Regions from separate parts of the Nitrincola nitratireducens genome, predicted to be linked through region 2. Evidence: riboswitches for the same ligand, from Rfam matches in the RefSeq annotation. Region 2 holds a riboswitch; each other region holds the start of a gene.
The links. A riboswitch is a leader RNA that binds a small molecule or an ion and turns the genes downstream of it on or off. The one in region 2 is predicted to bind thiamine pyrophosphate.
Positions count from the first base shown of each region.

Region 1: linked by a shared signal. The riboswitch ahead of D791_RS02480 (FAD-dependent oxidoreductase) and the one ahead of thiB (thiamine ABC transporter substrate binding subunit) in region 2 are both predicted to bind thiamine pyrophosphate.
Region 3: linked by a shared signal. The riboswitch ahead of thiD (bifunctional hydroxymethylpyrimidine kinase/phosphomethylpyrimidine kinase) and the one ahead of thiB (thiamine ABC transporter substrate binding subunit) in region 2 are both predicted to bind thiamine pyrophosphate.

Region 1 is NZ_AONB01000002.1:163-2,365, forward strand. It holds gene D791_RS02475 (NYN domain-containing protein) at 115-588, shown strand; TPP riboswitch at 841-942, shown strand; gene D791_RS02480 (FAD-dependent oxidoreductase) at 1,035-1,952, shown strand; gene thiS (sulfur carrier protein ThiS) at 1,995-2,192, shown strand; gene D791_RS02490 (thiazole synthase) at 2,194-2,203, shown strand, end outside.
Region 2 is NZ_AONB01000009.1:95,496-97,698, forward strand. It holds gene thiB (thiamine ABC transporter substrate binding subunit) at 1-884, opposite strand, end outside; TPP riboswitch at 952-1,071, opposite strand; gene D791_RS20030 (hypothetical protein) at 1,094-1,393, shown strand; gene D791_RS09670 (phosphotransferase family protein) at 1,465-1,851, shown strand; partial or broken gene trhO (oxygen-dependent tRNA uridine(34) hydroxylase TrhO) at 1,967-2,203, shown strand, end outside.
Region 3 is NZ_AONB01000028.1:40,346-42,548, forward strand. It holds gene thiC (phosphomethylpyrimidine synthase ThiC) at 1-181, opposite strand, end outside; gene thiD (bifunctional hydroxymethylpyrimidine kinase/phosphomethylpyrimidine kinase) at 239-1,054, opposite strand; TPP riboswitch at 1,114-1,207, opposite strand; gene D791_RS17460 (CPXCG motif-containing cysteine-rich protein) at 1,331-1,516, shown strand; gene D791_RS17465 (MBL fold metallo-hydrolase) at 1,522-2,163, shown strand; gene pfkA (6-phosphofructokinase) at 2,168-2,203, opposite strand, start outside.

The sequences.
Region 1 (2,203 bases), on a different contig from region 2:
TCTTGCTATGGGGCTTTTATAGTTAGCTCGTTGATTCAGTTATAGTATCTATGATGAGTTCAGGGTTATCATCAGGTAGTCCCGATCCTCCAATTCATATCAAGAGAATCTGTTTTGACCCGAATAGCCATTTTTGTCGATGTTCAAAATATTTATTACACCACACGTCAAGTATTTGGACGGCAGTTTAATTATCGTGCTTTTTGGCAGGCAGCGAGTGAACTTGGCGACATAGTGCTTGCTACTGCCTACGCGATAGATCGTGGAGATTCACAGCAGCAAAAGTTTCAGGATGCCCTGAGACATATCGGATTTGATGTAAAGCTCAAGCCCTATATTCAACGTGGTGATGGCTCTGCCAAAGGTGACTGGGATGTCGGTATTACTATAGACGCATTGCTTTGTGCAGAGGCTGTCGACCGAGTAATTTTATTGTCTGGAGACGGTGATTTTGATTTATTATTGCACACCCTTAGGGAGCGATATCAGGTTTATAGTTATTTGTTTAGTGTTCCTGGGCTCACCGCCCATTCGTTAATTGCAAGTGCGGACGAGTGGGTTTCTATAGATGACTCTTTACTGCAATAGAGTATATGAAGCTTCTTTGCTACTGCCACCCTTGTATTTTTTATATTGATGACTCTTTAGGAAGAACTCCTATATACAGGCTAAGTCTTTATCTTGATAATCTCATCAAGACAGAGCGCAAGGGATTGTGATTGCCTGAAGGATTCAGGCCTCTGTCTATCTCACAGGATCGTGGCTCCGCTGCAAGGAAGCAGCACACTAATTGTCTCTCTCCACCTCTCTTTACACTCTGCTAGCCACTCTATATCATCAATGCATCCGTTGGGGTGCCGTGAAAGGCTGAGAAGTTTTATAAACTAACCCATCGAACCTGATACGGGTAATACCGGCGAAGGGAACGGTGATCTTCTTGTGCTTTGCCATTCCCCCATGCTTATTCCCCATACGTTTAATCCGCTAATTTTAATATTTGCATATCGCTCATATTGACCTATCTAGGGGGAATGATGAGAGTACAAGTAGTAGGTGCAGGGGTTGCAGGTCTATGCGTTGCAAATGAGCTATCTTCTCGCGGTGTTGAAGTCAGCTTACATGACACGTATCGTCCGCCAGGTCCGCATGCATGTTCATGGTGGGCAGGTGGCATGCTAGCGCCCTTCTGCGAAGGTGAAAGCGCCGAAGAGCCCGTCATACGCTTGGGTACACGTGCAGCATCTTGGTGGCAGAAGTTTACGGGCGCTGTTGAGTATAAAGGCTCGTTAGTTTTATCGTCCAAGCGTGATAAAAATGAGTTATTGCGTTTTGCCAGTATGACTCGCCAGCATCGCTGGGTGGATCACCTTTCTATTGCTGAGTTAGAACCCGACTTAGCCGGTCATATACGTCAGGGGCTCTATTTCGACTCTGAAGCTCACCTCGACCCCAGAGTTGCGCTGGCACGTCTTGTCGATACTTTAGCATCTCAGGGTGTTGTATGTACTCAAGAGGAGCCTTTAAGTGACATACTCACAATCGATTGTCGTGGGTTAGCAGCGAGGGATGCTTTAGCTGATCTGCGCGGTGTTAAAGGTGAAATGGTAATCTTAAAGAATCCTGAACTTAATATTAGTCGTCCAGTTCGCTTTATTCATCCGCGTATGCCTCTATATATCGTACCACGAGGGAGTGGGGTGTATATGCTGGGTGCGACGATGATTGAATCTTCAGATCGATCTCGTATTACTGCTCGTTCGATGTTAGAACTTTTATCGGCTGCTTACGCTCTTCATCCTGCCTTTGCCGAGTCTGAGGTTCTTGAAATTGGCGTGGATGTACGTCCAGCCTTCCCAGATAACCTTCCGAGAATACGACGCAGAGGCAACAGGCTATTTATTAATGGCCTTTATCGGCATGGCTATCTATTGGCTCCTGCTTTAGCGAGATGACCGCAGACTACTTATTGACTCATAAACAACCGGAGTTGATGGATGAATGTACTATTTAATGGTGAGAACGTAGAAGTAAGCGCCTCAAATTTGGCAGAGTGCTTGGTTTTGTTAGGTGTTTCAGATCAGCATATTGCAACCGCCGTGAATGGAGAGTTTGTACCTCGTTCTCAGCGTCATCAATTACAATTGACAGAGGGAGATCGGCTAGAAGTCGTTTCCCCTATGCAAGGTGGCTAACATGGCTAGAT
Region 2 (2,203 bases):
TCGGGCAACTCAATGTCTGTTCGAACCGGTAGCATCCAATTGGTTGTTGGAATCACCGTTTGAGCATCCTCACTTAACAAAAAGCTTAAAAAGGCTTGAGCCAACTCCACATTTTGGCTGGGGGCCGTCACCGCTGCCAATTCAATCTGCGCGACGTGTCCCTCTGTAAACAAGGCCGCCTGATATTGATCACTCTCTTCTGCAACCACATGATACGCCGGAGAGGTGGTGTAACTCAGCACATAATCGGCCTCACCTTGAAGAAACATGCCATAGGCCTCTGACCAACCCTTCGTCACAGTGACCGTATTGCGCGCTAAGCGTTGCCAAGCTTGCTGCACATCATCACCGTACACCTTTTGCATCCAGAGCATCAGCCCCTGCCCTGGCGTACTGGTTCTTGGATCTTGATATATAATGCTGGCATCACTGTTTAACAAGGCTTCCAAAGAGTCCACTGGCGTTTCAATTTTATGCGCATCGTAGATAAAGGCAAAGTAGCCATAGTCGAACGGAATGAAGTCGGTATCGGTCCAGGCTAAGTCGGGATTAAGCGGCCAGTTCGACAACTCCAACTGGTGAGGCTGAACCAAGCCCAGCGCACGGGTTTGCTCCATTAACGCATCATCCAGCCCCAAGACCACATCCGCCCGCGTTGACGCCCCTTCAAGCCTCAGCCGATTTAACAAACTGACTCCATCGTCACTGCTCACGTAGTTGAGTGTACAGTCACATTGCGCTTCAAATAACGTCTTAAGTTGCGGCCCAGGTCCCCAGCTACTGGTAAAGGAACTATAGGTATACACGGTAAGTTCTTTGGCTGACAAAGTCGTGATACAGAGGGATAAACCCAGTGCTGACAATAATCGTAACGATGATTTCATAACGAACGGTATCCACAAAAAATAAGGAGGTTGGGATTACCGGCAATAGACAAAGACAAGCATTCAAAGCAAGGCATGGCTCAATCCCTACGCCGGTGCTAACCGGATCAGGTTCAACGGGTGTATACTCTCAGCCAACCGCTCGACAGATTAAACCTGCACAGTTTTGGCACCCCGATGAGACTCGACTTAGTATACCAACGCATTCAATGACAAACCAACCTATCCTTCGTCTCCCAACTGAGTTAATCACTTGGTTAAACGCAATGCCTGACATCGACTATATAGGTGCAGGTACGGCTAATCAGCATTGGCGTTTAACCTGTGGTAATCAACGCTATATCTGGCGTGAGCGTATTCATCACCAACCAGGCAGCTCTCACATTGCTGAGCGTCTTGCCTTGCAGTGCATCCATGGGCGGAGCTGGGCACCAAAGTGTGCTTGTATCTGGAGGATGGGATTTTATTTGACGATCAAGCCACTCACACCTTTGATCCTCAAACCCTGAGCCCTGCACAACGCCAACACCTGTTGCACAGCGTCACGGAGCTATGGCAAATCCCCTTTGAGGGTCACAAAATGAACTACACAGCCTTGATTCAACAGTATGCCGACTTAGCTGGACATGGGGCGGACACGGATGCGCTTGAAGCATCACTCTTGGCAGAGGTTCGTCTATGGTGTGACGAGATGATGTGCTTTATTCATCAGGACATCCATCCCGGGAATTTATTGTTGAGCCATGAACACGTCATTCTAATCGATTGGGAATATGCGACGCGTGGAAACCCCTGGATAGATGCCATTGCACTGCAACGCATGCTGCAATTAACTCAATCAGAACGCCAATATTTAATGCAGTACTTGCCAACCTACCCAGCCGAAAACGCTTGGACACGCATGAGTCAATGGTTAACGCAGTTAGATGCGTTATGGAGTCGAGCACAAACGCAACAAAGCTGTTAAAATATTGACCAATTCATTTATCGATTCATTCTGGAAGTCGTGCCCTAGCCTGCACGTCACGTCTTCCTATGCGGATCAGCCCAGTTAGGCTAGAACTGTTGAGCTAGAGGAAGCTATGTCTAAGATTGTTGTCTGTGCACTGTATAAATTTGTTACCTTGGAAGACCATGTCGCGTTAAGAGCCCCCTTACAGGCCACCCTTGAACAGCAGGGTATTCGTGGCACATTACTCTTAGCGGCTGAAGGCATTAATGGCACGGTTGCAGCTCTCGCCAAGCCATTGATGCCTTGAAAGACTGGTTTGCACAATACGAAGCCTTTTCCGGTATTGACTACAAAGAGTCATTAAGCG
Region 3 (2,203 bases), on a different contig from region 2:
AGGGCGGATTTTTTTCGACCCCCTGCTCTGTTGGTGTATCCGCTAACGTAATTTCACGCATGGGCACCAAAATATCGGGACGCTCCCCTTTGATATAGACCTTACGTGAGTTCGGAAAGGGTTGAACAGACTGCGTATCAACTTGCGCTGTTTGATTAAGGCGAGCATTTGGGTTAAGCATAGAAAAAGTCCTTATCCTTGTTAGTATATGCGTGAATGGCTGGGTTGGAGCAACTCATTACAACCAGAGATTATGAAAATGATGAACGGGCCCAAAACCTCGTCCAACATTTAATCGGTTAGCCTGCTCGATTGCCTGGGTTAACCAGTTTTTAGCACTCTCTACGGCCTGCTCAAGAGGGAAGCCCTTTGCAAGGTTGGCTGTGATGGCGGATGCCATTGAACAGCCCGTTCCGTGAGTGTTTTGCGTTTTAATGCGAGTAGACTCAAAGCGATGTATACCGGATGGTGTGCCTAGAAGGTCGAAACAGCGATCAGAAGATGCGAGGTGACCACCTTTCAGTAACACGGCTTGAGAGCCTAAGCCCATTAACTGATCCAGTGTCGTATACATATCATCAAGTGATTGAGCTTCACTTTTTTGGCAGAGGACAGCGGCCTCGGGTAGATTGGGAGTGATTAACGTTGTTTGGGGTATGAGTTGATGCATGAGTGCTTGAGTTGCGTCTGATGCCAGTAGCATTTTCCCAGTCTTCGAGACCATGACAGGATCAAGAACGATCGGAATATGTGTGGTGTTCGACAAGCACTGTGCGATAGCCGTTATGGTGGCTTCATTACCCATCATGCCTATTTTAATGGCAGCGATGGATAAGTCTTCAAGCACACACCGAATTTGATCTTCAATGATGTCGATGGGCACTGAATGGATAGAGCGCACCTCACAGGTGTTCTGTGCAGTAATGGCTGTAATGACGGATGAACCATAGACCCCTAAAGCTGAAAAGGTTTTAAGGTCTGCTTGGATGCCTGCTCCCCCGCCACTGTCTGATCCCGCAATGGTGAGTGCAATGGGAAATGTTTGAATTGTCAATCTAGCGCTCCTGTAGGATAAAAGCCTGACAGGGGTGCCGTGAATACAATAGGTGCTGTAATAAGCATGTCTCGATATTCCTACGCCGGTATAAGCCGGATCAGGTTCAACGGGTGTAATCTCAGCCCACAAAGGGCACCCCGACCAAGATGATCATTTTTAGTCTACGCTTATTCTCAGTCTGAATGCAAGCGCTAAACGTGTGTTGCAAATGGAGCAAAAATATAAAAATACGCTAGTCTATTAATAGGATTGCGATGATTAGCGAGGTCCCCTATGAATCCGTTAGAAACGATTGATCTTTTATGTCCCTATTGCAGTGAGTCGATTAGTTTTACTGTGGATTGCTCCGAAAACGAGCAAGAATACACAGAAGATTGTCCTGTTTGCTGTAGCCCTGTTTTAATCAATGTCTCGATCGGCAATAATCTGACCTTTAGAGCAGAGCGCGAGAATGGTTAGCGGTGATGAAATATAAAATTGTTCCAGTTACTCCCTTTCAGCAAAACTGTACGGTTATGTGGTGTGAAAAAACGCTTAAAGCAGTTGTGGTAGACCCTGGTGGAGATGTGCATAAAATTGTGAATCTACTCGAGACTGAGAAGCTGATTCTTGAAAAAATACTTTTAACTCATGCACATATTGACCATGCCGGTGGTACGGCTGAATTGGCCATCCTAAAAAATGTACCCATTGAAGGGCCTCACAAAGACGATCAGTTTTGGATTGAAGGATTGGATCAGCAGTCTGCCATGTTTGGTTTTCCCAAAGTAAGCAATTTCGTGCCTAATCGATGGTTAAATGATGGAGATCAGATACGTTTTGGCGAAGTTGTACTGGAAGTGTTGCACTGCCCGGGGCACACACCAGGTCACGTAATTTTTTACAATGCGGACGAGAAATTGGCGCAAGTGGGTGATGTTATTTTTCAAGGTTCGATTGGACGAACAGACTTCCCGCGAGGAAACCATCAAGATCTAATTCGCTCCATTAAGGAAAAACTGTTCGTGCTTGGAGATGATATCAGGTTTATTCCAGGCCATGGCCCCATGTCAACGCTGGGTGCAGAAAGGAAACATAATCCCTTTGTGGCCGATCATCGAGGTTAAGGAGTTACTTGTGTAACTGTAAAGCTATTTTCAAAAGTTC